3 regions of the Caproiciproducens sp. LBM24188 genome follow, and region 1 is predicted to be linked to each of the others. Evidence: predicted binding sites of a transcription regulator. Region 1 holds the regulator's gene; each other region holds the start of a gene.
What was found. Region 1 encodes NrdR, which represses ribonucleotide reductase genes. Its sites were predicted from a motif close to CACNANATNTNGTG; they were not measured.
Positions count from the first base shown of each region.

Region 2: a site for NrdR is predicted at 8,780-8,793, ahead of ACSVDI_RS00785 (anaerobic ribonucleoside triphosphate reductase). Genes of this name have one in related genera too.
Region 3: a site for NrdR is predicted at 7,657-7,670, ahead of ACSVDI_RS00195 (vitamin B12-dependent ribonucleotide reductase). Genes of this name have one in related genera too.

Region 1 covers NZ_CP196862.1:1,612,582-1,622,894, reverse strand. Annotated here, with positions in the region: gene ACSVDI_RS07665 (glycosyltransferase) at 1-438, opposite strand, end outside; gene ACSVDI_RS07660 (glycosyltransferase family 2 protein) at 435-1,499, opposite strand; gene ACSVDI_RS07655 (glycosyltransferase) at 1,831-3,084, shown strand; gene ACSVDI_RS07650 (DUF421 domain-containing protein) at 3,268-3,882, shown strand; gene ACSVDI_RS07645 (DUF4363 family protein) at 3,879-4,259, shown strand; gene nrdR (transcriptional regulator NrdR) at 4,373-4,834, opposite strand; gene ACSVDI_RS07635 (sugar phosphate isomerase/epimerase family protein) at 4,925-5,710, opposite strand; gene ACSVDI_RS07630 (hypothetical protein) at 6,059-6,511, shown strand; gene ACSVDI_RS07625 (ABC-F family ATP-binding cassette domain-containing protein) at 6,635-8,530, shown strand; gene ACSVDI_RS07620 (HPr family phosphocarrier protein) at 8,583-8,819, opposite strand; gene mtaB (tRNA (N(6)-L-threonylcarbamoyladenosine(37)-C(2))-methylthiotransferase MtaB) at 8,952-10,241, shown strand.
Region 2 covers NZ_CP196862.1:177,809-188,121, reverse strand. Annotated here, with positions in the region: gene ACSVDI_RS00810 (Gldg family protein) at 1-1,047, shown strand, start outside; gene ACSVDI_RS00805 (DUF4340 domain-containing protein) at 1,049-2,509, shown strand; gene ACSVDI_RS00800 (chloride channel protein) at 2,778-4,061, shown strand; gene ACSVDI_RS00795 (BTAD domain-containing putative transcriptional regulator) at 4,274-5,485, opposite strand; gene nrdG (anaerobic ribonucleoside-triphosphate reductase activating protein) at 5,744-6,247, opposite strand; gene ACSVDI_RS00785 (anaerobic ribonucleoside triphosphate reductase) at 6,237-8,570, opposite strand; gene mgrA (L-glyceraldehyde 3-phosphate reductase) at 8,938-9,951, opposite strand; gene ACSVDI_RS00775 (winged helix-turn-helix transcriptional regulator) at 9,944-10,313, opposite strand, start outside.
Region 3 covers NZ_CP196862.1:37,209-47,521, forward strand. Annotated here, with positions in the region: gene ACSVDI_RS00170 (competence/damage-inducible protein A) at 1-75, shown strand, start outside; gene ACSVDI_RS00175 (hypothetical protein) at 594-1,097, shown strand; gene ACSVDI_RS00180 (serine hydrolase domain-containing protein) at 1,154-2,989, shown strand; gene ACSVDI_RS00185 (S1C family serine protease) at 3,047-4,507, opposite strand; gene ACSVDI_RS00190 (cob(I)yrinic acid a,c-diamide adenosyltransferase) at 4,691-5,215, shown strand; gene ACSVDI_RS00195 (vitamin B12-dependent ribonucleotide reductase) at 5,327-7,615, opposite strand; gene nifJ (pyruvate:ferredoxin (flavodoxin) oxidoreductase) at 7,860-10,313, opposite strand, start outside.

The DNA of each region.
Region 1 (10,313 bases):
CACATAATAAATCGGCTGACCCTCCATAAAAGCCACAGCCGCGTCATATTCCTTCCGGTTTGTGCGGGCAAAACGCCGCTCGATGTTCCACATGTTGGCCAGTCGTTCGCCCATGGTGCCGCGCAGGCTGACAATGGTAACCAACATACGGCAGACAGCCAAAAGCGGATGCCCTTTTTGAAGCAGTTTTGGGAACGCCTTGCGAATGTTCAGCTTATATTCCGGAGGAAAAATCGGCGGGAGCAGGTTCACCTGTTTTGGGACGCGATTTAAAAACAAGCCTTCATTGACAAAAAGCTGCAAGTCCACATCGTACCGGTCATAATCAAACAGGTTCAACAGTGTGACAAGGCTTTTTTCAATTCCTCCGCTGTGCAGGCTGTAATTCACAAACAAGATTTTCTTTTTTTCGGGCATTTCCGGTATCATTGACATCATTTTTTCCTCACGTTTATGGATAAAGTATAGGAATACAAACGGTAAAACACATATACAAAAAATGGGTTTCCCATACGAATCAGGCGCAAAATCAACCGGTCCGCACGAGTGCCGCTTTCCAGATAATGTGATTTCGCGGCCTGCCTGAGAAGCGGATTGCGCAGAATGCCCCGTACCTCACGGTAACGTTCCGAAAAGCGGACCTTATTCTGCGGGCTGAAACAGTTGACAAAGGAGGAATGGGCGGCGCTCCGGAGCAACCACGCTTGGTGCCGCTCGGCATATTTTTCATAAAGGTTTCGGCTTTCCAAAAACTCTTTCACAATCTGATAACATTCCGCCATCATTTCCATTCTGTGGGGACGGTAACGGATACTGAGCGACTGTGGGTTATAGCGGTAATGGTAAAAAGCACCGCCGACGAACAACACGCGCTTTGCAAGGGCGTGCGCCTTAATGCTGACCGGAAGATCTTCAAGCATGATTTCCTGTTCGTTATAATAAGAAAGCTGGTTCTGTAAAAACCACTCGCGGCGGTACATCCTCCTCCAAGCACAGCCAAGCATTTCCACTTTACGCCAGTCGGTATCCGCAGGGTCTGGACCAATCAGCTGCCTCAGCACCGTTTCCTGAATTTCAAGCCCGAAATCCGGGTAGTTTATGGGCAGCCTGCAAACCCTTTGTTCCCCGTTGTTCGTATTTTCCCTCACATAATTAAAAACCACCAGATCGGAATGATACTCTTCCGCGCAGGCGCACAGATTCGTGAGCATCCCGGAGTCGATCCAGTCATCAGAATCAATAAAGATTAAATACTTACCGGAAGCGCGGGCAACGCCGTAATTTCGCGTATCCCCCAGCCCCCCGTGCGGCTTGTCATACACCTTTACGCGCGGATCCTTTTCGTATGTACGCGCGATTTCGAGAGAACGGTCTGTTGATGCATCGTTAATCAGCAATATTTCAATATCATCCAGCGTCTGTGCCAGAATGCTTTCCACGCACTGCGCAAGATACTTTTCCACGTTATAAACAGGTACTATTACACTTACCTTCGGCAAATTAAGGCCTCCGTTTTTTGACGGCAAAAAGAATTCAGCCCTTTCTTGGGCCACCGCCGTATTTTCCGTGACCGCGATTGCTCCGACCGGCAGCCAGAGAAATCCGCGGCTCTGGCAGAAACGCACAGGCCGATAAAATTTTGCCTGAAAAGGGCCTGCGCTTTCCATCCAGTTTATTTCTTCATTCACAAGACTCAATATTGTCAGATGTAGAAATTATATCATTTGCTTAATTTGATTACAAGATGAATTTGTGCAGTATCGTTACAATAGGTTGAAATGCATGATTTCCTATGGTATTCTTTAGTAAATGTTAATATGGAGGAGTTCCATGAAAGACTGTCTTGTTTTGCTGACCAAAACCTACCCCTTTGACAAAGGGGAAGAATTTATAGAAAATGAAGTTCCCATCTTAGCCCAGTCGTTTCATCAGGTTATACTGATTGCGACAAGCACCGGGGACAAGCCTGTTCAAACCAGAAAAACCGCCGACAACGTCCGTGTGTTCTCCGTGCCCGCTTCAAAAATACGGAAGGGGCTCCCTTCTACTGCTGTAAAGTATTTCCCCTTTTCTGGATTTAAAGGATTGTGTGACGCACAGGAGAAAACACTGCTTGGCCACTCTTTGAAAAAAAGATTATTCCTAACTTATTTTCTGGCGAAGGCTGACCTTGTCTGCCGGGAAGCAACTGAACTTCTGCAAAGCTGCAATCTGGAACAATACGACCGTGTAACCTTCTACAGCTACTGGTTCTATGATACCGCCGTCGCCGCAATCCGGTTGAAAGAACAGTGCGCCGCTGCCGTAAAACGCGTGGTCAGCCGCGCGCATGGTTATGACCTTTACCCGTATCGCAATCCAATGAATTATCTGCCCATGCGCGGTTACATCTTGCAGCATATCGACGCTTTGTACCCCTGCTCTGAAAATGGCAGCAGCTTTTTGAAAGAGCGTTATCCCGAATATTCGGATAAAATCCACACCGCATACCTTGGAACAAAGGATTTTGGAGTATCCACATCGAAGGAGGAAACTGCGTTCCATCTTGTCAGCTGCTGCCATATTGTTCCGGTAAAACGGGTGGAGCTTTTGGCACAGGCTTTGGCATGCCTGAAAGACAGCGGACTGAAGCTGGAATGGACTCATTTCGGCGGCGGTGAAGGGCTGAATCGTTTGAAGGAGTACGCGGACAGTGCCCTTTCGTTTATGAAGTGTGAATTCAGCGGGGAAATTCAAAACGAGAAGCTGATGGAATACTATCAAAAGAATTCCGTGGATTTATTTGTAAACACCAGCAGCTCCGAAGGACTGCCGGTCAGCATTATGGAAGCCTGTTCGTTCGGGATTCCAGCGCTTGCAACCAACGTAGGAGGAACCGGAGAAATTGTGCAAAACGGAATTACCGGTTTTTTGGTCAGCGCCGATGTTACCGCGGAAGAATTAGCGGAAAAAATAAAAGAAGCCGTTCTGCTGCCCAAGGAACAAATGCAGCAGCTGCGGGAAAACTGCCGGGAAGAATGGCAGAAAAAATTCTGCGCACAAGACAACTTCCGAAGGTTTGCGGAAGAAATAAAAGCGAAGTAGAAAAATCCGGGCTGTTCGCAGGCAGCTCGGATTTTTTACATAATCCAATATTTACCGCACATACTAATGCTACTTGCAACAGCAATTTGATTTATTTAAGTTAGTAAAGCGGTGACTAATATGACAGTATCATTTATCAGAACCTTACTGCTCTACATAGTGATTATAGTAGCAGTAAGGCTAATGGGAAAACGACAGATCAGCGAACTGCAGACAAGCGAGTTGGTAGTTACGCTCTTAATTTCCGACATAGCGGCCATTCCCATGCAGGATACCGGCCAGCCGCTGGTCAGCGGTCTGCTGCCCATTGCAGCCTTGGTGATGTGCGAGATCGTCGTATCCTGCGGAATGGTTAAAAACGCGAAATTCCGCAAGATCATCTGCGGAAGTCCAATTATCGTAATCAACGACGGCCGAGTGGATCAGAAAGAAATGCGACGCCTTCGCATGACCACGGAAGACTTAATGGAAGAGCTTCGTCTGAAAGATATTTTCAGTCTGGAAGACGTAGCGTACGGGATTGTTGAAACGAACGGCAAAATGAGCATCATAAAAAAGCCTGACAAATCAACCCCTACTGCCGGAATGCTGGGAATCGCTGTGCCGGATACTGGTATTGAAACCGTCGTCATCAGCGACGGCGTTATTTATGACTCCGCCCTCTCCCTCTGCGGGAAAAACCGGGACTGGCTGAACGGCGTACTGAACGGGAAAAAGATTAAGGCGGAGGATATTTTTATTATGACCGCTAACCGGAAAGGCGATTTTAATATTATTAAAAAGGATGCGTCAAAATGAAACGAATCTGGGTTTCCGGAATTATTTTCGTGCTTTTACTTGCCATGTGCATTTTCGGTATTATCAACACGCAAAAAGTCAGTTCCGAGGTAGAACAAACCATCGAGTTGGCAAAACAGGCCGCAGAGGTGGGTGACCTGAAAACCGCTTATCAGATGAGCCAGAAAGCAGTTGCAGACTGGCACCAAAAGCACAAAATTCTCTGCGTTTACATGTCTCATGCAAAACTGGAAGCGATTGACCAGACTCTGGCCGTCCTGCCCGCTCTGGTAAAAAACGAGGCAAACGAACAGTTCGAGGGAGAATGCGACCGCGGAATCACACAAATTCAGTATCTGAACGAATCGGAAATTCCGACCATCCAGAATATATTCTAGGTAAGCGCTGATTGAGTCGTAAGGCAGCAATTTAAAGCAACAAATTTCCTTGTCATGAGCGGTAACAGTGTAACGAATTAAAAACATCGGCTGGAAAACTCCGGCCGATGTTTTTAATTCGATTTATTTTTGATCATACGGTTCAGTTCTTCCATAAAGGTATTAATATCTTTGAACTGACGGTACACAGAAGCAAACCTCACATAGGCAACCTCGTCCACATCTTTCAGCTTCTCCATCGCATACTTTCCGATTAGGCTGGAAGGGACTTCTCGATCCAGTGAATTCTGTAGCATATTCTGAATTTCGTCTACAATCCGCTCCAGAGTATCCAGTGAAACAGGCCGCTTTTCACAGGCACGCAAAAGCCCGTTCAACAGCTTGTTCCGGTCAAACGCTTCTCTGGACCGGTCTTTCTTGACCACAATAATAGGAACCGTTTCAATTACTTCATAAGTGGTAAAACGTTTCTGACAGCTTAGGCACTCCCGACGGCGCCGGATTCGTTCCCCTTCATCAGTCGGACGGGAGTCAATCACTTTGGATTCTGTATAGCCGCAGTATGGACAGCGCATCGCGGAATCACCTCAACTATATTTTGTATAATTATAACATAAATACCGCAATTTAATCAAGTAGTATATACATCAAATCATGAAATAAAATCAAGAAATTAGTCGTTCTGTGAAGTGTTTTGCCGTTTCCAGCTCCTGCATCGAGCTGAAACTGTCCCGATATACCTCAATGATCAAGTCGCCGTCATAACCGAATCCCTTCAGCTTCCGGACCAGAAGATCAAAATCCATGGTGCCAAAACCCGGCAGCAGACAGTCGCAGCCTTTCCGATTGTCATTTAAATGAATATGAATCATTTGCTCCCCCATGGCATCGCACAGTTCAAACGGGTTCTTTCCGGCGCGTACCGCCTGTTTAATATCCAGCACAAAAGCGCAGTCATTATTCAGGTACTGACGCATCCGACGGATCAGCCCGGGGTCATCGCTGCGGAAGGAATTCACATTCTCCTGCGCTACGGTAACGCCGAACGTTTGTCCCAGCGCAAACAGCCTTGCATAATGTTCAAAGTACTGCTCTTCCGTAATGCGGCTCCTCTTTTCCGACCGCTGCCCGTGAAGAACCAAAATATGCGCCCCCAACCGGTTCGCGGCCTCGAAAAAGCGCTTATACAGTTCAAGCCCATCCAAAAACCTTCGCTCATAATCCGAAAACAACAAAAAGCTTTCAAACCCCGAGGTAAACGGGTGGACTGATTTTACACAGCTGCCGCTGTCATCGATCATCTTCCTCAATTCGGACAGATATTCCGGCTGAAGCTCGCTGAATGTATTGATAAAGACTTCGAACACATGGAAATCCATGCCAATCAGAAGCGGCAGGGATTTTTCCAGTTCCATCGGATATAAACACGCGGTAGAAATTCCAGATCGCATTCGTTCTCCTCCATCTCCGTACCGAATAGTAACGTTTCATTTCTGCCGCCGGAAGGAATCATTTTAACCGGAAACGGCCTTATTGAAAAACGCATTCATAGAACAGCTGACAAACATGGCACGGAAACGCCGGAGCTGCCTCCTGCCAACAAAAAATACAGATATTTTATTAAAATTATATTCCGCCATATAATTTTTGTCCAGTTTAATTTCTGAATTACCGGGTACGATAAGAAATAGCCGCAAAACCCGGAACACCGTTCAGGGATTTTGCCGCGAAAGTGCAGCAACGCCGCGGGTTCCAGCCCGCGCGCCAGAATAAAAACTAAAACAGGAGGCGCGGAGATTATGGCCGCACAAAGCGAACAAATCGGACAAAACGAAAGTTTACTAGATGAAGTTTATTTTGCAACTCAAATGGGATTGGATGCAGTCGAAACCATTCTTCCCCAAGTAAAGGATGCCTCGCTGCGGGAACAAATTGAACAGCATCGAAAAGATTACCGAAGCCTGGGGCTGAAAGCCAAAGCCATGCTTCATGAAAGCGGGGAACAACCGAAAAAGGAGAAACTTTCCCAAAAAATGATGCTGAAAAGCAGCATTAAAATGAAAACCTTAGCCAATCATTCCACTGGCCATATTGCAGAATTGATGATTAACGGAACTACAATGGGCATCATCGACTTAACCAAAAAAATGAATAACATGAGCGAGTCCGACGCCGGGGCAAAGCAACTGGCAAATGATTATATTTCAAAAGAACAAAAGCATATTGAAATACTAAAGCAATTCCTTAACTGAGCCTTCCGGCCGTACCCGGCAAAAGCGCTTGATTTCATCCTGCTTTTTCATTATAATAGAACAGCGATTGATTTTTCATGAGCGGAGCGACGCTCCGCATTTTTACATATAAGAGGTACGGTTATGGGTCTTCTCAGCGCCAGCAATCTGACAAAGTCATTCGGCACCGATTTGATTTTCAGCGGTGTCTCGTTTGAAATACAGGAAAACGATCACATTGGATTAGTCGGAGTCAACGGTTCCGGCAAAACCACGCTATTTAAACTGTTGACCGGTGAAATGCAAGCCGACAGCGGCGACATTTCCAAGGCAAATTCCACCGTAGTAGGCTACATGGAACAGCACGTCTGCCGGGACTTGGAACGCAGCGCTTACAGCGAAGTGCTGAGCGTTTTCCATGACCTGATCGAGATGGAAAAGGATCTGGAAAAAATCAATCAGGAACTTCAGGCAAAGCCCAAACATTTGGATGAACTGATTGAACGTCAGGCTTATTTAAACGACCGGTTTACGCGGGACGGCGGGTTGACCTTCCGCAGCCGCGCCCGTGCTGCGATGCTGGGGCTGGGATTTGACGATGAGCAGATGGGACTTCCAATCGGCGTACTAAGCGGCGGGCAGAAAGCGAAACTGCAGTTGGCCAAAATGCTGCTGAGTGGTTCGAATTTACTGCTTTTGGACGAACCGACCAACCATCTGGATATTTCCTCCGTGGAATGGCTGGAAGATTTTTTGCGCTCCTACAATGGAGCTTACATTGTGATTTCCCATGACCGATATTTTCTGGACCGGACAACGAACCGGACGTTTGAAATGGAAAATCAGCGTCTTACGCTGTACAAAGGGAACTATACTGCTTATCTTTCCCAAAAGGAAGAGAATCATTTGGCCGCTCAGCGGAAATACGACAACACCCAGAAAGAAATTAAACGGCTGGAGGGCGTTGTAACTCAGCTGCGCCAATGGAACCGCGAAAAGAGCATTAAAACCGCAGAAAGCAAAATGAAAATGATTGACCGGCTGGAGCAAACTTTGGACAAACCCGACGAAACGCCGGAAAGTATCCATTTCAACTTCAGTATCCGCCAGCGAGGCGGAAACGACGTGTTGAGCGTCCAAGACCTGGCACTCAGCTTTGATGATAAAAAGCTGTTTCAAAATGTAAACCTTGAAATTCACCGCGGTGAGCGAATTTTTCTGATTGGCCCGAATGGCTGCGGAAAAACCTCCCTGCTGAAAACGCTGCTCGGCATCTATTCCCCGGACTGTGGCGAAATCCGCTTCGGCGCGGGAATTGAAACTGGGTATTATGATCAGATACAGGCAGGTCTGCACCCGGAAAAGACCGTCATCGACGAAGTCTGGGACTGCTACCCCCGTATGACACAGACAGAAATCCGGAATGCGCTGGCGGTGTTTCTGTTCAAAGGTGACGACGTATTTAAGCCCGTTTCCGCGTTAAGCGGAGGGGAACGCGCTCGCGTGCTCATGCTGATACTGATGCTTTCGCAAAACAACTTCCTGCTGCTGGACGAACCGACCAACCATCTGGATATTAACTCCTGCGAAGCACTGGAAGACGCGCTGCAAAGCTACGAGGGCACCCTGCTGATTGTGTCCCATGACCGATACCTGATGAACAAACTTGCGGACAAGGTCTTTTTTCTGGACGAAAACGGCGTAACGGAATACGTTGGCAATTACGATAATTATCTGGAAAGAAGCAAGGCCGCCGCAGCCCAAGCGGTGGAAAAAGAACCACCTAAGGCAAACGATTACAAACTTCGCAAGGAACGCGAAGCCGCCATTCGCAAAGAAAAGGCGGAATTAAGACGAATGGAAGCAAAAATTGAAGAAGTGGAACAGCAAATCGCTGAACTGGAAGAGCAGCTTGTAAAACCGGAAATCGCCACGGATTACGAAAAAGCAATGGAAATCACCGAACAGCTGAACGAACTGCATCAGGAAAATGATGCCTTATTCCAGAAATGGAGCGAACTGGCTCAAAAGTACGAATAATTAAAAAAAGCCCGGCTCAGCCGGGCAATACATTCAAAAATGTGTATGTTTATTATTTTACTTTAAACTGTTCCAACTGTTTGATAAAATCGTCTGCCTTTTCGCTTTCGCTCTCAAATTCAATGTCCACTGGCTTGGACAAATCCAGGCTAAATACACCCATGATGGATTTCGCGTCAATTTTATATTTATCAGTAGTAAGATTGATCGGAAATTCGTAACTGTTAGTCAGGGTGACAAACTTTTTGACCGCTTCAATACTGGATAACATGATTGATGTTGTATACATTTGAATGTACCTCCATATTTCGCTGTATTCTTCAATAATATCGCACGTTGCGAAAATGGTCAATATTCATTTTCACTATACATCATGCCTAATACACAATTAAAATATGTATTTTTATTGAAAGGATACAATATGAAAGTTTCTATTATTACGCTCGGCTGCAAAGTAAACCAATACGAATCCCAGGCCATGTTGAACCAGCTGTTGGATGCTGGCTTCACCGCAAACGAGGGTAGCTCCGGGAGCGATATTGTAATTGTAAACTCCTGTACTGTAACATCGGTCAGCGACCATAAAGTGCGACAGACGCTGCACCGTGCACGCCACCAGAACCCAGACGCCATCCTCGTATTGACCGGCTGCATGCCGCAGGCTTTCCCCGAGCTGGCGGAAGGCTTGACCGACGCCGATATTGTTCTGGGCAACTCGAACCGTGCCTCCCTTCTGCCTGACATTCTTCAATACCTTTCCTCGCATCACCGAATTATTGATATTGTTCCCCATGGAAAAGCAGACGGATTTGAACCGATGAGTGTAAACCGTTTTCACGAACGGACCAGGGCGTTTTTAAAAATTGAAGACGGGTGCAACCGTTTTTGTTCTTATTGCATTATTCCCTATGCGCGCGGCCGGGTGCGTTCCAAGCCGCTGGAGGACCTGAAGCGGGAAATCGCGCAGATTGCCGCGAACGGATACCGGGAAGTGGTGCTGACCGGCATTAACCTGCCTGCTTATGGCCAGGAACTGGGGCTTACCCTTTGCGACGCGATTGAAGCCGCCTGCGAACCGGACGGAATCGAGCGCGTTCGGCTCGGTTCCTTGGAACCAGAGCAGCTCAGCGAAGAGGTAATCGCCCGAATGCACCGTCAGAAAAAGCTCTGCCCGCAGTTTCATCTCTCCCTGCAAAGTGGTTGCGACGAAACGCTCCGCCGCATGAACCGCCACTACACAGCGGACGAATACCGCACCATCGTGCGAAATCTTCGCGCTGTGTTTGACAACGCCGCAATCACTACGGATATTATGGTTGGCTTTCCCGGGGAAACCGAAGAAGAGTTTCAAAAATCACTTGCATTCGCCGAAGAAATCGCGTTTGCAAAGGTTCACGTTTTCGCCTATTCGCGCAGACCCGGTACAAAGGCATATGATGCGCCGGAGCAGGTAATGCAGAAAGTCAAAGAACAACGCAGCCACCGCATGATTGAAGCGACTTTACGGACCAAAGAAGCGTTTTTCCGCCAGCAGATCGGCCGCACGGAACCGGTTCTGTTTGAACAGGAAGTGGAACCGGGCGTTTTTGAAGGTTATACAGAAAACTATACGCCTGTCCGAATAAACAGTGAAAAAAGCTTGAGCGGATTGATTCTTCCGGTCAAAATCAGCACAGCGGAAAAAGATTTCTGCACCGGCGAACCAGCGTAATAAAAGAGCGCAGACGGAAGTCTGCGCCCCATTTGTCGGGCGATATGTACACCGGAACGATCGGATTCAGCG
Region 2 (10,313 bases), 1.4 Mb from region 1:
AAACGCCACCGTGTGCTGACCTATACGGAACTGTTTGATGTTCAGTACGGCCAAGACGGCAGCACCAACACCTATTCCATGGTGGACAGTGCGCTTGCTTCCGGCTTGAACACCGTAATTTCCGACACGCTTCCGGTGGTCGCGTTCGACACCGGCCATGGCGAACAGTTGGATACCTCGGCATATAAACAGCTTTTGACCAGCAACAATTTTGAAAACAAGGATTTCAACCTTTTAACGGATGAGATTCCGGAGAAAGCCCAGCTGATTGTCATCGGATGCCCCACCACGGATTACACCGATGAGGAAATCAAGAAGCTGGATGATTTTCTGAGCAGCACCAAACTTGCAGGCGACCGTTCCCTGCTGCTTACGTTCCATCCCAGCCAGAAGTCCATGCCGAAGCTGGCAAGCTTCCTGGCCGAATGGGGCATTCAGGTTCCGCAGGCATACATTGTGGAAAGCGACCAGAGCAAGTATTATACGAATGACCCGAGCTACATTCTTTCCAACGTGGGAACCGACATTACACTGAACAGCAAATCCACCGACTATGGGTATTTCTCTACGCCGCAGTCAAACCCGATTGAGATTCTGTTCCAGAACAAGGGTACCAAATCTACCCACTCCCTTGCCAAGTCGAACACCACGACCTATCTGATTGATAACAACACCAAAGAAACGGATACGCCGGAAAAGAAGGCTTACAATACCATCGTCCTTTCACAGGACACCGTAACCTCCGGCGATAAGACCTATAAAGCGAATGTGATTGCGGTGGGCAGTACCGGTATGTTCGACGCTCAGATTTTGGGTGCAAGCACGTTTGGAAACGCGAAATACGCGGTTGACCTTTCTAAATATGCAACCGGAACCAGCAACACCGACACCGAAATTACAACCACCTCCCAGCAAACCAACGTAGCCGATATTACACTGGGTACACAGGCGAGCAAAATTCTTGGCGTCGGCGTGTTCACCATTTTAATCCCCTTGCTGATTGCCATTGCAGGCATTGTTGTGTTCCGAAAGAGGAGGCACCTGTAATATGAAGACCAGCACAAGGAACCTTGTAATTGTAGCATCTTGCATCGTGGTGCTGGGCGGCGCGGTTGCCGCCCTGTCACTTACGGGTGGACAGAGCCAGACCGAAACCCCGTCTTCTTCCTCCACCCCAACCATGGACTTGGTTTCCAAGAAGAGCAGCGACATTGTTTCCATGACGGTCAAAAATAAAAAGGGCGGCTATACGCTGATTCCGCATGTAGAAAAGACCAAGGCCTCTTCTACCGCGTCGTCTTCCGGGTCCTCCACCGCTTCTTCGGAGAGCGAAACCATCACCTATACCGTCCAGGGCCTCGACAATGTTCCCATCGACTCCTATGCCGCCGAATCCGTTATTAGAAACGGGTTCAGTCTGGTGGCAACGCAGAACCTCGGCACCGTCAGCAATCCGGAAGAATTCGGGCTGAAGGATCCGCAGGCGACGGTAGAGGTCAAGTTCAAAGACGGCAGCAGCTACAACTATAAGATCGGCAGTGTCTGCGCGACCGACAGTTCCTCGTACTATATGGCCGGGGAGAACTCCAATAATGTGTATGTAGTCAGTGTGGACAGCGGCATTTTGGAGGATGAAACTTATTTTATCAGCAAGGATGTTCTGAGCATTCAGAACGGAGATAAGGACAACGAATTTACGCTGATTAAATTGAGCGGGAAAAATTATCCCCAGCCGATTATCATCCAGAAATCCGACACGAAGGACCGCATTACTTCTCCCATCAATGCAGACGTAGACGGCAACAAATATTCCACGCTGACGGGGGCCCTTGCTACGGTAAATGCTGAATCGGTGGTTAAAGTGAATCCCACCGAGGCCGACTTGAAAACCTATGGGCTGGACCAGCCTTCGGCCATTGTGGAATATACCGTGAACAAGGAAAATCATAAGATTATGCTGGGCGCGAAAAAGGACAGCAATTATTACTTCATGGTGGACCAGACCAAAGTGGTCTATTCCATTCTCGCGGAGAGCGTAAGTTCCTGGGCGCAGACCGATGCGTTTTCGATGCGGTCGAAGCTGATTTACCTGCCCAACATTGAAACGGTGAAATCCATTTCCTTTACGCAGAATGGTTCCACCACAGCACTGAATGTGGAACGGACTAAGGATGAATCCAAATCGACCGAGGATAAAGCGCAGTACACCTACAAGGTGATGGCGAACGCGGGCAAATCCATTGACTACGAAAACGACTACAAGAAGTTTTATCAGGAGCTGATCAGCATTGAGCTGCTGGAGCAAAACAGCACCAAGCCGACCGGCACCCCGAATTATGCGGTGGAATACCATTATTTTGACAAAACGTCCACGGATAAAATCGAATTCTTTAAAAACGGCGACCGCCGTTACACGGTTGTGATGAACGGCGAGGTAATCGGAAATATCACTTCTCCCGACCTGGATAAAGTGATGTATGATTACCGTCAGCTGGCAGGAATTAAATAATTCCGGCTTTGCATTGACCGGATTAATACAAGCGCTGCAAAATGTGTTTTCTGCATTTTGCAGCGCTTTTGCTTGCCGCATTTCCCATTTTTTCAGAACGGATCCTGCTGAAATTTACAGATTCCGTCAATTTCATTCCTCCTTGGGATGAAGTATAATGGAAAAGAAATGAATGAAAAGAATTTCAAGGCATTCGATTGATTGTTTTAACGCTTGTACATTGCCCCGGCAAGGTACCGGCGTTTTTTAACCGGATGCCGATTTGGAGATGGATACGGTGTTCCACCCTTTTTGGAAAGAGAATAAATTAAACAAGGAAAAAGTGATTGGTTGGACGCAGGCGCCATACGCTTTTTTCAAGTGGCTTTTCATCGCGGTGCTGACCGGAACCGTGGTGGGTTTGGTTGGAACGGGATTCCTTTATTGCATTAACCTTGCCACGTCGCTGCGCAAAACCACGCTGTGGCTAGTCTGGCTGCTGCCAATTGCCGGTTTGATGGAGGTGTTCCTTTACCGTGTATGCGGCGTAAAAAAACCACAGGGAACGGATTTGGTGCTGCTGGCTGTGCGTTCCCCGTCCCCCTTGCCGTTCCGGATGGCGCCGTTGATTTTTATTTCAACCGTGATTACACACCTGTTCGGCGGTTCCGCCGGCCGCGAAGGCGCTGCGCTTCAAATGGGCGGCAGCTTAGGGTTTTCTATCGGCCGTGTACTGAAACTGGATGAAAAAGACCTTCACATTATCACAATGTGCGGCATGAGCGCTGCGTTTGCTGCGTTGTTCGGAACGCCTATTACCTCCGCCGTATTTGCCATGGAGGTTACCAGCGTGGGTGTGATGTATTATGCCGCACTGGTTCCCTGCGCGGTAGCTTCCCTGCTTGCGGTATTCCTTGCGCGCAGCCTGGGGATTGCGCCGGAGGTTTATCCAATTGCCGGGATCCCGTCCCTTTCCGTTTCCGCAATGCTGCTGATTATCCTGCTTGCCGCGCTGTGCTCGGCCCTGAGCGTTCTGTATTGCTGGACCCTGCGGGGAACCGGCAAGCTGTACCGCCGCTGGCTGGCGAATCCCTACCTGCGGGCAGCTGTGGGCGGCGCACTGGTGCTGCTATTGTCCCTTGCCGTGGGAAGGGAGTATCTCGGCGCGGGCATGGATGTGATCTCCGCCGCGCTGAAAGGGAATGCCCGCCCGGAAGCATTTGTTTTAAAGCTGATTTTCACCGCGCTGACCATAGGTGCCGGGTTTAAGGGCGGAGAAATTGTCCCCGGCTTTTTTGTGGGCGCAACCTTTGGCTGCACCGCGGCTTCTCTCCTTGGCCTGAGCCCCGCATTCGGCGCAGCGCTCGGGTTAATTTCCGTATTCTGCGGCGTAACCAACTGTCCGCTTACTGCAATTCTGTTGGGGGTAGAACTGTTCGGCGCGCAGGGCGCACCGTATTATTTACTGGCCGCGGCGGTCAGCTACATGCTGTCTGGGTACACTGGGCTTTACAGCCGCCAACGGATTCTATACTCCAAATACAAACCGGAATTTCTCGGAAAAAATGAATAAATTGTTCCAAATATCCTCCTGCTTTCGAAAAAGGCGTACCGTAAAGAGAGAAAACTCATACGGCACGCCTTTTTCCACAGAATTTAAAAATCCTGTGGAAAACTACAAAGAGTAGAACACCTTAAATTAAAAAAACGTGCCCGCCGCAGGCGGGCACGTATCATAAATAGAAACGCCGCGAAAAAAGCCATCCGCCGAAGCGGATGACTCTTTTATATGACCGAATCAACCGGGTTAATTCGGACGCTGACCGTTACATTATCCTTGCGGTAGGAAAAATGGAATTTTTGAAGAATGCGGTCTGCGACCTTCTGCGCATTTTCGTAGGTAATCACCGGAAGCATGACGATAAACTGTGTTGCGCTGAACGAGGAAACCACATCCCCTTTGCGAAGGCTGTAAAGAATGGAGTCCTTCAGGCGGCTGACGGCAACTTTGGCCACTTCAGGCTGAGGAATTGCACCCTCCGGGTCGGTCAGGGTGAACAGCAAAATGTAAATGGACTGCCCGGTGCGCAGAATAGTACGCGCCTGCACGCGGTAAATCGACTTAAATACATCATAATCGCAGTAGAAAGCGCCTTCCGCCGCCGCGGCTTCCCGCAGGTCGTTGTTGATAACAGAAAGGTCGATTTCAATATGGTTAATGCTGTTAATCAGCTGTTTGTAAATCGGGCGGAGGGAATCCGTAATGTCCACCCCAAGCTCCCGATAAAACAAATCCACCACTTCGTTATAGTGGTCCAGCGCCTGGCCGCGCTGCCCCATGCTGATGTAGCCGTAAAGCAGCATTTTATGAATGGCCTCTTCAAACGGGGCATATTTTAAAGCAATTTCGCAGATTTCCACAATTTCTGCAAAACGCTGTTCTTCAATCAGCAGGCCGCACAGCTTGATTACGCATTCGTTGTAAAGCGCAGAGTAATACGCGGCAGAGGATACCACCCAGCTGCTGTAAGAGGATTTCGGCAGAAACTCGCCCTTGTAAAGGGCAAGCGCCTTTTTCATATTTTCAATCCGCACGTGGGCCGAGTTTGAAATGTCCCTTCCCTGCTTGCAGTACTGCTCGAACAATTCGGAATCGACCGTACAGTCAAAGCTGTTATTCCAGGCGTATGTGTTGTGTTCGTATTTGATAAACTCCAGCCGGTCATTGCCCGAAAGCTCTTTCAACAGGGCACGCGCGCGGTAAATCAAGTTTTTCAGCGCATTCAGCGGATCGCCGCATTCGTTGTCTTCCCAGAGAACTTCCACAATATTGTCGAGCGTCAGTTCCTTATGCCGGTTGGCAATCAAGTATTGAATCAGCATCCATACCCGCTTGGTGCGCCCCTTCAGGTTGGTGAGCTGATGCCCGTCAATGGTGATGGAAAATTCACCGAACATGGCCACGTCTATTTTAATATCGGAGTAAAACTTTTGCATAGCAAGCACATCCTTGCGGTCAAATATGGATTCTTTCAGCACATTGTATATATATTATATCGTACCACATATGGAATTATTTACAAAATTTCGCCAAATATTTTAGAGTCGCCAAAGGAGAATGCCGAAAGAAAGATGGATTTCCATCTCACGGCACCCTCTCTATGAAAAATTTGCCTGTGGGTCAAACAACGGCCCGCAGGCAAATTTTTCAGCCGGTTTTGAATTTATTTGTTATCGGGGTTGTAGACGTTCCGGTTATTCGCCGTCCAGCACGATGTTTCCCGTTTCCCGCGTGCGTTTCATATCGATGAGACGTTGGTTGCGGCTGCCGCGGTACAACAGGGTTAAATCCTTTTCCGCTTCCAGAAACGGGCCGTCGACTAATAGGTCGGCTTCCTGCAGCAGCGCAGCGATGGCGGGGTCATCCCGCTCCAAAAGCTGTTCGTACCGGTAGCCGGTATAAACGGTCACATCCATCCCGCGTTCGTGGATGCGCTTGGCAAGCTCCGCCAAAGGGGCGGGCTGGCAGAACGGTTCCCCCCCGCTGAACGTGACACCCTTCAGCAGCGGATTTTCGCAGATTTCACGGAACAAATCGTCGGTGTTTACCAACCGGCCTCCGTGAAAGTCATGCGTCTGCGGATTGTGGCATCCGGGGCAGTGGTGCGGGCAGCCCTGTGTAAAAATCACGTACCGGAACCCTTTTCCGTCCACAATGGACTCCGGTTCCACCCCGCAGATGCGCAGTTCACAGCCCATGCTTTACCCGATCCCTTTCTTCCGCACGCTTCGCGTTGTTCCACCGGTCGATGGTGCCCACCAAATATCCGGTAATTCTGCGGATGCGCTCGAATTTCGGGCCGTCTTCGGTTTCATGGCGGTGGCACTTTGGGCATTCGTTGTCGATAATGCCGTTGTAGCCGCAAACCGGGTCGCGGTCCACCGGGTGGTTGACAGAGCCGTAACCGATTCCGCTTTCCTTCATGCAGCGGATCACCGCTTCAAACGCGTCCAGGTTCTTGGACGGGTCACCGTCCAGCTCTACATAGCTGATGTGCCCCGCGTTGGTCAGCGCATGATAAGGCGCTTCCAACTTGATTTTCCGGAAGGCAGAAATCGGGAAGTACACCGGAATATGGAAGGAATTGGTGTAATATTCCCGGTCGGTTACGCCGGGGATAATGCCGTACTTTTTCTGGTCCATGCGGACAAAACGGCCGGAAAGGCCCTCTGCCGGAGTAGCGAGCAGCGTAAAGTTGAGGCCGGTTTTTTCGGATTCCTCATCCATGCGACGGCGCATATAGGAGATGATTTCAAGGCCCAGCTTCTGGCTTTCTTCGCTTTCGCCGTGGTGCTTGCCGGTCAGTGCTTTCAGCGTTTCCGCCAAGCCGATAAAGCCCATGCTGAGCGTGCCGTGTTTCAGCACTTCTGCCACGCTGTCGTTAGGGCCGAGCTTTTCGGAATCAATCCATACGCCCTGCCCCATCAGGAACGGATAATTGTAAACCTTTTTGCTGCACTGAATTTTGAAGCGATGCAGCAGCTGGCGGATGACGATTTCAATCCGCTTGTCCAAAAGCTCGTAGAATTTATTAAGGTCGCCTTTTGCCTCAATGGCAATGCGCGGCAGGTTCACCGAGGTAAAACTCAGGTTTCCGCGCCCACAGGTGACTTCCTTGGTCTTGTCGTGCACGTTGCCCATTACGCGGGTGCGGCAGCCCATGTAGGCCACTTCGGTATTGTAGTCGCCCTCTTTATAATACTGAAGGTTAAACGGCGCGTCCAAGAAAGAGAAGTTCGGAAACAGGCGCTTCGCGCTGACTTTGCAGGCCAATTTAAACAGGTCGTAGTTCGGATCGCCCTCGTTGTAATTGATGCCTTCCTTCACCTTGAAAATCTGAACCGGGAAAATCGGTGTTTCGCCGTCGCCCAAACCCGCAGAGGTCGCTTCCAACAGGTTGCGGATGACCATGCGTGCTTCCGGGGAGGTATCTGTGCCATAATTGATGGAGGAGAACGGAACCTGCGCACCCGCGCGGGAGTTCATGGTGTTCAGGTTATGTACCAGCGCTTCCATGGCCTGATAGGTGGCTTTGTCCGTGTTGGTGGTGCCGGTTTTCACGGCGTAACGGTGCGCGCGCTCTGCTTCCTGTGCGGTAATTTCCGGAAGACCGTTTTTGCGCTGATATTCCGGCAGGAAAGCTACGACCGCTTTTCCAAATTCCTCTGCGTTGCCAAGAGTAATGTGCTGCGGGATGTCGGAGCGAATGGCCTTCACCAGTGCGTCGGCATCTTCCTCGCTCATCTCCCGGCTAACCTGGAAGAACTGGGAAAACGCCTGATAGTAAGATTTTTCAAAGGTTTTGGCAACGCCGGGTGCCATGGAATAATCGAAATTCGGAATTGCCTGGCCGCCGTGCATCTCGTTTTGGTTTGCCTGAATGGCGATGCAGGCCAGCGCCGCATAGGAACGAATGTCGTTCGGTTCGCGCAGCGCGCCGTGCCCAGTGCAAAAGCCGTTGTGGAATAGCTTAATCAGGTCAATCTGGCAGCAGGTTTCCGTCAGCATGTAAAAGTCTTCGTCGTGAATATGGATGTCGCCGTTCATGTGCGCCGCGGCAATGTCCTTGGGCAGAACGTAGTTGTTGCAGAAATACTTGGAACCTTCGGAGCCGTATTTCAGCATGGTGCCCATGGCGGTGTCCGCATCGATGTTCGCGTTTTCGCGTTTAATGTCCACATCACGGGCATCCCGGAACGTCAGTTCCTTATAGATGTCCATCAGGTCGCCTTCTGCCTGGCGGATTTTTGCGTGTTCGGCGCGGTAAAGGATATAGGCCTTTGCAGTTTTGGCATAGTCTGCCTGAATCAGCTTTTCCTCCACCACATCCTGTACCTGTTCCACGGTGGGAACGCAGTCATCACCGAAGCTGGAAGCAATGCGGGCGGTCAGGTCGTCCAGCACGGAATCCGGCATGGATTCATCCTGCACGGCTTGATTGGCCTTGCTGATGGCGTTGCGGATTTTCCCCGCGTCAAACGCCACCACAACACCGTTCCGTTTTTGAATTTTTACTGCCATTTCGAACATCCTTCCCTTTATTCCTGCAGAACAACAAGACACCGCGTTCAAACGGTCCGAACGCGGGGTTGAGAGAAAATCTGCAGTTTTTATATCAATTCAATTTGCACGACGCAAATGATGGGCCAAAAAATTACCGGCAAGAATCATCCCGTGCTTGAAAGTATTTATCATTTTACTTCAAGGGCCTGCTGTTGTCAATACTATCATACAATATATAGAGATTTAAATTTTATCCAGTCACAAAAAACACAATATATATTAAAAAAGATAGACCGTTCCACAAGAACGGTCTATCTCACTGACAAAAGGAACAACGCCCGGGGCAAAAGGCCGCGTAATGCAGCGGCTCTTTGCCTTTATGGTTCTATTTTAAAATTTCATCAATTTCACGGATTTCCTCTTCGGAAAAGTCAAGCCGGTTCAGCGCCGCAACATTGTCCTCCAGCTGCGAAACCCGACTGGCGCCGATGAGTACACTGGTCATGACCGGCTGACGGAGCACCCAGCTCAGCGCAAACTGTGCGGTGGTTTGGCCGCGGCGCGCCGCGATTTTGCCGAGCGCAGTCACTTTGCGGATTACTTCCGGAGTAATGTTGTCTTTCTTGAGGAAGGCCGAACGGCCTGCCGCACGGGAATCTTCCGGAATGCCGTTGTTGTATTTGCCGGTCAGCAGGCCTTGTGCCAAGGGGCTGAACGCAGTCATGCCCATGCCGGCCTGTTCCAGCGCACCAAACAAACCGTCACGCTCCACCTTGCGGTCCAACAGGTTGTAGCGCGACTGACAGATTAGGCAGTGCACGCCCATGTCTGCCAGCAGGCGGGAGGCTTCCAACGCCTTTTCGGGGCTGTAATTGGAGATACCCACATACAGTGCTTTGCCGCTTTTCACCGCTTGTGCAAGGGCGCCCATGGTTTCCTCCAGGGGAGTGTTGGGGTCCATGCGATGGTGGTAGAAAATATCCACATAGTCCAGGCCCATGCGTTTCAGGCTCTGGTCCAGACTGGCCAGCAGATATTTACGGGACCCGAAATCGCCGTAGGGGCCGGGCCACATATGGTAGCCTGCCTTTGTGGTAATCACCATTTCGTCGCGGTAAGGATGCATATCCTCCCGCATTAGGCGGCCGAACGTTTCCTCGGCGCTGCCGGCCGGAGGACCGTAATTGTTTGCAAGGTCAAATACGGTAATGCCAAGGTCGAACGCGCGCCGCGTGACCGCGCGGGCGTTTTCATACACATCGTACGTGCCGAAGTTGTGCCAATAGCCAAGGGAAACAGCGCTGAGCTTCAGCCCGCTTTTTCCGCAGTAGCGGTACTGCATAGTGTCATAGCGGGATTCATCCGCCGTGTAACGGGGAATATCGTTTTGTCTATCCATTTTTATGCTCTTCCCTTCTGTATTTTATAGCCCAGGCGCGGAATAGTTCAATTGCCGGCAGCAGCTCTGCGCCGACGGAGGTGATGCGGTATTCCACCTTGGGCGGGATTTCTTGAAACTGGCGGCGTTCCGTCAGTCCGTCTTTGGTTAGTTCACGCAGGCTCTGGCTGAGCATCATGTCGGTAATGCCGTTCACCTGCTGTTTCAGGACGCCGTAGCGGATGCTTTCCCCCGAGCGCAGCGCCCACAGAATGCGAAGCTTCCATTTTCCCCCCGTCAGTTGAACTGTGTCACGCAGGGGTTCCTCCCCAGCTTCTTCCGTTGAAACCTCTTTGTCCGCATAAATTAGCGGGCGCAGTTCG
Region 3 (10,313 bases), 1.4 Mb from region 1:
CTCGACATGGTACGGCGGTACCTGTTTGATTTAGGCGGGCTGGAGGAAGCCGCTTATACCGCAAAAAATATTTGACGGTATGAATTAATGCAAATCCCGAACGATAATGATATTAACGATACCGATGTTAGTGACCGGCCGGAATCCACAGACGGGAAAAAGCCCCAGATGTATTGGATTCTTCTGCCCCGCAGGGGGGGATGGGCGAAACGCCGTCCTGCTGAAATCTCCTTTGGGCCGTGCTGGTTTTCCTCACCGCGGCCGGTAGATCGCTGTTCCGCACCGGAGTGGACTTTTCCACCGACGGCAAAATGCTGTTTTCCACCTGTTCCTACAAATTCCCGGAATTTCGCAAAGTAGTGGCCGCCCGTAAGGTGTGCGCCGGGGAAAGCGCTCAGGTGGATTTCCGCCATAATTCTTTACAACAACCAAACGGTTTGCCCCGACTGTTGGTACCACAAATACGGCGGAAGCGCACCCGTGCGACCTAACAGCAGGCCGTAAAAAAGGGTTGCTGACCTGAACCGCCAACAGCCCATCTGTTTTTACTCATCCATTTTATTAAGGCACTTGAACGCCATGGAGTGAAGCCAATGAATGCAGGAATCTTATTTTATCTCGCGCGAAAAACTTCGCTGTGCCAAAAGCAGTTGAGTCATTATCTGCAATATTATGGTGTAAACGCGGCCAGCGTAAAAATTTGCGCCAAACAGACTGGCCTAAGCCCCGCCATGGCGGTCCTGCTGGAAAAGCACCCCATCGTGTTTGTTGTAAGCGGGGGAACAGAAGCCCGGCCCTGCGCCGCGAATCCCATTTTTGAAACTCTGCATATTCCGCTGGACGCACATGGGGAACCGAAACGCGTACTCCGGCTTACCGGCAGGGATATGTCTGGCTACCTAATTGAAAGCCTGAATCAGGCGATTGTGCTGCTGCCGGATCATCCGGAAGAACTGAATGCCATGCTCCCGCAGGCCTGTGATCGGCTGAAGCTCAAATTTGGATTACACGGTGAACCACCACCGGAGAATGACACGGACTACAAGGCATTGGTAGCGGAATCCATGGAGGCCCACCGGTTCAAAGCCGGCCGGTAAGCATAATAAAATCCGAATTGTCCAACCCCGCGATCCAATAACAGGAGGGCTGATTTATGCTGGATGTTATTTCGCAAATGAAAGTTTCCGACCTTATGCTGAAATTCGTGCGCGGCGACCTGCGGCATATCACGCCTTACCCGTTTTTCCCCCAGAAAAAATCGAGCACGCAGCAGCCGCCACTCGGCGGGCTGCCCCACGCAACGCCGGAAAGTGTAGGCATTTCGAGCGAGTACATCCGGAAGTTTTTCGAGGAGCTCGACCAGTGCGACCAAATTCAGGTGCACGGTGTTATGATTCTGCGGCATGGAAAGGTGATTGCACAGGGTGACTTTCAGCCGTACACCGCCGCGTACCCCCACATGATGTTTTCGCTTTCCAAAAGCATCACCGGCATGGCGGTAGGAATGCTGGTACGCGACGGCCTGCTTTCCACAGATGAGAAGATTGTGGATATTTTCTCCGACCGGGTTTCGTTTCTGCGCAGCCCGCGCATTAATTCCATTACCGTTCTGCACCTGCTGAACATGACCAGCGGAATTAAATTCAACGAAGCCGGCTCCGCCGTGGAAAAAGACTGGGTACGCGCCTTTCTGCAGTCCGACTGCCTGTATGAGCCTGGCAGTGAATTCAGCTACAACAGCATGAATTCCTATCTGTTAAGTGCAATTGTATGCAAAAGGTCCGGTATGAGCCTGACGGAGTACCTTACGCCCCGCCTGTACGAACCGCTGGGCATTCAAACCCCGCTGTGGGAAACCTGCCCCATGGGGATTGAAAAAGGCGGCTGGGGGCTTTATCTGCGCATTGCAGACATGGCAAAACTGGGCCAGCTTTATCTGCAGGGCGGCCGCTGGATGGTAAACGGAAAAATGACACAGCTGGTGCCCGAGGACTGGATTCAGAAATCTGTAAAAACAGAGCTTCCAGCCGGCGATGGAGACAACCGCCGGGGCTACGGCTACCAGCTCTGGGATTTCGGCGCGCAGGGCGCATACCAGTTTAACGGATTGTTCGGGCAGTACGTGATTGTGCTTCCACAGCGCGACATGGTAATTGCCGTTACCAGCGGAAGTCCCCATTTGTTCACTGACTGTTCCGCCGAAATTATCGAACGCTATTTTGGCGACAATGCGCCCACCTTTTCTGAAAAACCGCTCCCCAATAACCTCCGGCATCTGCGCGCGCTGAAGAATACGCTGAGCCATCTTTACACCATTCACGAAACCGCACCGAAAAAGGAACCGGCCAGTTTCCTCGGCGATTTGGCACGCCGCGTCCTGCCGCGCCCTGCGACTGACCGGCTTTCTCCCACGGCCAGTGCACTGAATGGAAGAACCTACCGGACGGAACCCGGCTACGGTTCGCTGATGCCCCTGATTCTTCAGTGTGTAACCAATAACTTTTGCAGCGGGCTCACTCAGGTGGACTTTGCCTTTGAACCCGGCTCTTGCTGTATTACTTTCTATGACGAAGACACGGTCAACATGGTGGAAGCTGGCATGGACGGCACGCCCCGCACGGGGACCGTCACCATACACGACGAAGTTTACGCCGTCGGTGCAACCGCACGGCTTACTACGGACGAGGACGACCGGCCCGTGCTGAAGCTGTTCGTTTCCTTTTTGGAAACCCCGTGTACACGAATGATAAAATTTGTTTTTTACGGCAACCGCGTGTACATTCGCTTTAATGAACTGCCCAGCGTAAAAACCGCTACCGAAATGCTGTTCAACCTGGTGGGCGGCAGCGGCAACACCATTGAAAAAATGATTCGTGACGCTGTACGCAGCCAGCGTATGACGGACCGGCTGAACAGTCTGGTGCTCCCGCGCACAAAGGGAACGCTGACCCAGCGTGAAAGGGAAAAAGGAGTGCCGCAAAATGAATGAACCTTCATTTTGCGGCACTCCTTTTTTACTGGGGGGACCAAATTAATTTATTACCAATTATTTTCCCGTTGCCTGGGTCAGTTTTACCGTAGCGGTAAAGCTTTCCCCGGTCAACGCACTGGTTACGCTGAGCGTTACCGTATCACCGGGTTTTTTCGCGGTCACAACGGCGGTAATAACATTCTGGCTGGTAACTGCCTTATTGTCGATCTTCGTGATAACATCGCCCTTTTTAATGCCGGCCTTCGTCACTTCGCTGCTGGTTACGGAGCTGACGTACATGCCGGTGGGCAGGTTGTAGAACCGGGCCGTTACATTGTCGATAAACTGGCCGGAAATTCCAAGCACTGCGCGGTCCTTCACATAGCCGTACTGTTTCAGGTTGCTGATGACGGGCTGCGCCAAGTTGATCGGAATGGAGAAGCCGAGGCCTTCGTAGCCGGTCGCCACAATTTTCGAGGAATTGATGCCAATGACCTGGCCGTACATGTTCACCAGTGCCCCACCCGAGTTGCCGGGGTTAATCGCCGCATCCGTCTGGATGCACTTCATGGTATAGCCCGTTTCAGAGTTGGTGATTTCGCGGTTCAGCGCGGAAACATAGCCAACGGTAACGCTGGAGTTGAATTCCATGCCGCCGGGGTTGCCGACTGCCATTACGGTATCTGCTACCTTCAGGTCATCCGATGAACCAAATTCCGCGGGGGTCAGGCCGGTGGCGTCTATTTTCACAACCGCAAGATCCGTCACATTGTCGCTTCCGATCAGTTTTGCTTCATATTTGGTCCCGTTGGAAAGAATTACTTTCAGGGACGTAGCGTCTGCCACTACATGCGCGTTGGTAATAATATAACCGTCGCTCGTCGTAATAATGCCGGAGCCTTCGCTTGCCGGGGAAACCGTGCTGTTGTCACTGTCCGTTCCGTTGTTGGTATCGTTTCCTGCCAAAAAGCCCTGTGTGAAGCGCGCATTCCGGGTTACCTGGTAGTTTTGGATGCATACCACAGAAGGAATAACCTTTTGTGCGATGGCCTGTAGTGTAAGCTGCCCGGTGGTGGAAGTATTCGTGGCTTTTGTGGTGCTGTCTATCACCTTATTGATGGTGAACGCCGGTGCGGTGCTGTCGGAGGAGGACTTCAACTGAATGGTACCATTGTTCACCAGCTGGACAAAGCCGAAGACGGAACCCGCAGAAATCATCAGGCAGGCCATAAAGCCGGCTAGCACCTTCACTGCTGTTTTTTTACCTTTGCTCTTCTTTTTCGGCACCACCTCCGCGCGAACAAATTCCGGCTGCTGCGGGGGGCGCTGCCAGCCGTAACCCGAATTGTGGCCGGGCGGCACCGGCTGCTGCGGGGGCCGCACATAACGGTAATTGTTACCCTGCCACTGTGTGTAGTTTCCCCCGTTTTCCGCCTGATACGGGTTCGTGTTGGAGCGGTTCTCCGCACTTGAATTCGGGTTGGTTAAATTCGAGTTATTGTTTTCATTATCGTTATGATTAAAAGGAGGGTACATGCCATCATTCCCTTTCTTTCTTGTTTTTGTGCTTTTATTATGCGGGAGCAATGTGAAAATAATGTGATATGCAGTTTATATTTCTATGACAAAGGCAAGAAAAATATGTTACTATATTTTTACCTGTTTATGAACAAACCACAGAAGGAGCGGCACCGATAAACCTAGAAAAGGAGGATGAAAATGACCGGATTAACTCATATTTACTGCGGGGACGGAAAGGGGAAAACCACCGCCGCCATTGGTCTGGGAATCCGCGCGTGCGGCAGGGGAAAGCGCGTTTTGCTGACCCAATTCTTAAAAGGGAGCGATTCCGGCGAACGGAATATTCTGGAAAAGATACCCGGATTCACCGTAACGCTGAACCCGGATCAAATAAAATTTACGTTCCAGATGAACGAAGAGGAACTGCGTGAGGCTGCGGAACAGTGCCGGGAGCGGTTTGCGCAGGCCGTCGGCGCTGCCAAACAGGGTGAATGTGACCTGCTGATTCTGGACGAGGTCTTTGCTGCCTGTGGTGCTGGGCTTCTGGCGCCGGAAGTAGTCTCGGATTTTATCCGGCATAAGCCGCCGGAGTTAGAGTTGGTGCTGACCGGCCGGAACCCCGACCCCAAAATTATGGAGCTGGCGGACTATGTTTCAGAAATTAAAAAGGTAAAGCACCCGTTCGACCGAAATGTCCCGGCGCGCAAAGGGGTTGAATTTTAAGGTTCCTGGTAGAGCCCTGTCACACAGAAAGACGGCGGCAACCGAAAATTCGGTTGCCGCCGTTTTGTATTTTATATGAGTAAATTGGGGTGAAATTGTTCAGCCGTCCTTTTAGCCGCATTTGGAAAATCCGCACTGGCGGCACATGACGCAGCCACCCTCGTGCTCCAGCTTCGCACCGCATTCCGGGCAGAAGTGCAGCCCCTCGGAGCCGTCTCCGTGCCAGCGGCGCTGTACCGGTGGTTCCGGCTGTTCCGTTTTCCCCGGAACCGGCATCGGGCGGGACTGCATTTCCGGCGATGACGGCCAGCGGCCTAACTCCACCTGCTCGCGGTAAACTCGCTCAATGGTCTTGGCGATGGCATCGGGGCAGGAGGTACATTTCAACCCCGGCTGGCGGATGGTGGACGGGCAGCGGATTCCCTTCAGCTGGTCCACAATGCTCTTTACGTCGATTCCGCTGCGCAGCGCAACGGAGGCAAGCCTGGCGGTCGCTTCGGACTGGGAGGGGCATCCACCCGCTTTCCCGGTATTGGTGAACACTTCGCAAATCCCCTGGTCATCGTAATTGACCGTAATATACAGGTTTCCACAGCCGATTTTGACCCGTTCGGTTACCCCAATCACGGTATCAGGGCGTGGCCGCGGCGTAATGCGGGCCGTTTCCTGCGCGGCCGTTTCGCCGTCCTTTTTGACTTTGCCGATGTTCAACACCTGCTCACTGCGACTGCCGTCGCGGTAAATGGTAACGCCCTTGCAGCCCAGCTGAAACGCGAGCCGGTACACCTGGGCCACATCTTCCCTGGTAGCGGAATTCGGGAAATTGACCGTTTTGGAAACCGCGTTGTCGGTCGCCCTCTGAAACGCCGCCTGCATCCGGATATGGTCCTCCGGGTAGATATCATGTGCCGAAACAAATACGCGACGCAGATCTTCCGGAAGTTCCTCAATATGGGCGATGGTGCCCTCCTTGGCAATGCGCTTCATCAGCGCTTCGGAATACAGGCCCCGCTTTTCCAGCTCCGCTTTCAGGATGGGGTTCACCTCAATCATTTCCGTCCCGTCCATAATGTTGCGGATAAACACGTAGCCGAAAATCGGCTCCACACCGCTGGAACATCCCGCAATAATGGAAAGTGTTCCGGTCGGGGCAATGGTGGTAATGGTAGCGTTGCGCTGCGGAACCTCCTTTGGCAGAATGCTCTGCTCAAACAGCGGGAACGCACCGCGTGTTTTAGCCAGTTCCGCGCTTTCCTGCCGACCCTGTTCCGAAATAAAGCGCATCACCTTTTCGCCGAGGGCAATGGCCTCCTCCGTATTGTACGGAATGCCCATGAGCAGCAGACTGTCGGCCCAGCCCATAATGCCAAGTCCGATTTTCCGCGTCTGCTTCGTCACCTCGTCGATTTTTTTCAACGGATACCGGTTTGCGTCAATCACGTTATCCAGAAAATGCACGGCGTTTTTCACCGTTTGCTTCAGCTTGTCCCAGTCAAACTCATAGCGGCCGTCCGTCTGCTTCAGCATTTTCGTCAGATTGATGGAGCCGAGATTGCACGATTCATAGGGAAGAAGCGGCTGTTCCCCGCAAGGGTTGGTGGATTCGATTTCTCCCTGCGAAGGCACTATGTTATCCCGGTTCAGGCGGTCCAAGAAGATAATTCCGGGTTCCCCGTTGCGCCAGGCCGCATCCACAATCCGTTCGAACACCGTGCGCGCATGCAGGCTGCCCACCTTCTGTTTGGTGTGCGGTTCAATCAGGTCATAATCCGCGTTCTGTTCCACGGCATTCATAAAGGCTTCGGTCAGGCCGACGGAAATATTGAAGTTATTAATTTCATTGTTGTTTGCCTTACAATCAATAAATTCCAGAATATCCGGATGGTCCACCCGCAGAATCCCCATGTTCGCGCCGCGCCGTGTGCCGCCCTGTTTGACAGCCTCGGTCGCCATATTGAACACCTTCATAAAGCTAATCGGGCCGGAGGCTACCCCGCCGGTGGAGTTGACCGTGCTCCCCTTCGGGCGCAGGCGGGAAAACGAAAATCCGGTTCCGCCGCCGGATTTATGAATCAGTGCCGCCTGCTTAATCGCCTCAAAAATATCCTCCATGCTGTCCTCAACTGGAAGGACAAAGCAGGCGGAAAGCTGCCCGAGCGGACGCCCGGCGTTCATCAGCGTTGGAGAATTCGGAAGAAATTCCAGTTCGGTCATCATTCGATAAAAAATCTCTTCGGTTTCTCCCAAGTCGGCATCCGGGGCGTACCGCTTGTCCGACTGGGCAATGGCGTGCGCCACACGGTGGAACAGCTCGTCCACCGTTTCCACAGGATTCCCGTTTTCATCCTTTACTAAATATCGCTTTTCCAGCACCCTCTGTGCATTTTCCGAAACAACCATATCGCTCCCCCTTAATGTATCATGCATCAGCGCAAATAATATACTATATATTGTATCACTCAAAAGTATTATGTCAATAGGTTGTGATTAAGTTCCGTGGATGAAAAGTAACAATTATTTTTTCCAGTTTTATACACAGCCACCAACTTTGTGACAGCTGAACCATGAAACAGCCGGAAAACACAAAAGGCCCCGGCGCACGCTGCAGCGTACGCCGGGGCCCCGTAACGGTACCGTAAAGAAATTACATGTTGGAAAGTTTTGTGAGATGATCGTAGGTTTCCGCTGCGACCTTCTCTGCTTCCTGGAAGAGTGTTTCTGCACGTTCCGGGAATGCACGGGTCAAAGAGTTGTAACGAACCTCGCCCATAATGAAGTCGCGATAGCTGGCGGTCGGCGCCTTGCTGTCGAGATGGAACGGATTCTTGCCCTCTGCCGCAAGACGCGGATCGAAGCGGTAGTTCTGCCAGTAACCGGCTTCCACTGCCTTCTTCTCTTCGGTCTGGGAGATACCCATGCCGCCCTTGATGCCGTGGTTGATGCACGGTGCGTAGGCGATGATGATGGACGGGCCATTGTAGCTTTCTGCCTCATGGAAGGCTTTCAAGCACTGGTTGTAGTCTGCGCCCATAGCAACATGAGCAACATAGACGTAACCATAGCTCATCAGCATGCCGGCCAGGTCCTTCTTCTTAATGCCCTTACCGGTTGCCGCGAACTGAGCCACGGAGCCGATCGGGGTAGACTTAGAAGCCTGTCCGCCGGTATTGGAGTAAACCTCGGTATCGAACACCAAAACATTGACATTCTCACCGGAAGCCAGCACGTGGTCGAGGCCGCCGAAGCCGATATCATAGGCCCAGCCGTCGCCGCCGAAGATCCACATGGACTTCTTCGCGAGGTAATCCTTGTCTGCAAGGGTCTTCTTCGCAAGTTCGGCCAGTTCGCCGGAACCGGAAGCAGCCTTTTCCAGCTCTACAATCAACGCGTCGGTTGCAGGGCGGTTTGCCTTGCTGTCGGTTGCAGTCGCAAGATAATTCTTTGCGGCTTCTTTCAGCTCTGCGGAAGCATCCGCGGAAGCTGCCATGGTTTCTACATACTCGGCCAGTCTGCCGCGAATTGCGTTCTGGGCGAGCGTCATGCCGTAGCCATATTCTGCGTTGTCTTCAAACAGGGAGTTGCTCCATGCCGGACCGTGGCCCTGCTTGTTAACGGTGTAAGGAGTTGCCGGTGCGGAACCGCCCCAAATGGAGGAGCATCCGGTTGCGTTAGCAATATACATACGGTCGCCGAACAGCTGAGTAACAAGCTTTGCGTAAGGAGTTTCGCCGCAGCCTGCGCATGCGCCGGAGAACTCAAGCAGCGGCTGCTTGAACTGGCTGCCCTTCACGGTTGTATCCTTGAACTTCTCAAGCACTTCGGGCTTCTCCGGCAGAGAACGACCGTAGTTAAAGCCTTCCTGGCTGACAAGCTGGGTTTCGGCGGGCTTCATGGTGAGCGCTTTTGCACCCTTCATGCCCGGGCATACGTTTGCGCAGGAACCGCAGCCTGTGCAGTCGTAAGCGGAAATGGTAATGGCGAACTTCATGCCCGGCATACCGGTCATGTCCTTCATCTTCTGGCTCTTCGGCGCGGCGGCTGCTTCGGCTTCCGTCATAACAGCGGGGCGAATAACAGCGTGCGGGCACACATAAGAGCAGAAGTTACACTGGATGCAGTTGTCCGGATTCCATTCCGGAATATCAATTGCGATGTGGCGCTTCTCGTAAGCGGAAGAGCCTGCGGGAACGGTGCCGTCCGCCATGTCGACAAAGGTGGAAACCGGCAGTTCGTTGCCCTTATATTTGTTGGCCGGAGTCAGAACCTCGTTCACATATTTCAGTGTTTCCGGTCTGCCCTCGGTCTCAACCTTTACCTTGGAGTCATCGGTGCAGTTCTTCCAGGATTCCGGCACTTTGACCTTGTGGAATTCCTTGGCACCGCGCTCGATAGCGGCAAAGTTCATGTCAACGATCTTCTGGCCCTTCTTCGCATAGGAATGCTCTGCAGCCTCTTTCATATATTGAATAGCCTGCTCGGAAGGAATGATGTTCGCAATGGTGAAGAACGCGGACTGGAGAATGGTGTTGATTCTGCCGCCCAGACCAATTTCTTTACCCAGCTTTACGCCGTCGATGGTGTAGAAATTGATGTCGTTCTCTGCGATATACTTCTTCATCTTGCCCGGGAGCTTCTCGTCGAGTTCTTCGTCGCTCCACTGGCAGTTCAGAAGGAAGCTGCCGCCCTTTTTCAGGTCCTGAACCATGTCGTACTCGTCGACATAGGAGGGCTTGTGGCAGGCAACAAAGTCAGCCTTGCTGATATAATAGGTGGATTTGATCGGCTTTTTGCCGAAACGCAGATGGGAAACCGTCAGGCCGCCGGACTTTTTGGAGTCGTAAGCGAAGTAACCCTGTGCGTACATATCGGTGTGGTCGCCGATGATCTTGATGGAGTTCTTGTTTGCGCCAACGGTGCCGTCTGCGCCAAGGCCCCAGAATTTGCAGGAATGTGTACCCGCCGGAGTGGTATCCGGGTTTTCCTTGACTTCCAGGGAAAGATGGGTCACATCGTCAGTGATGCCAATGGTGAAGCGCTTCTTCGGTGTGTCGCTTTCCATGTTGCGGTAAACGGCAACAATCTGGCCCGGGGTGGTGTC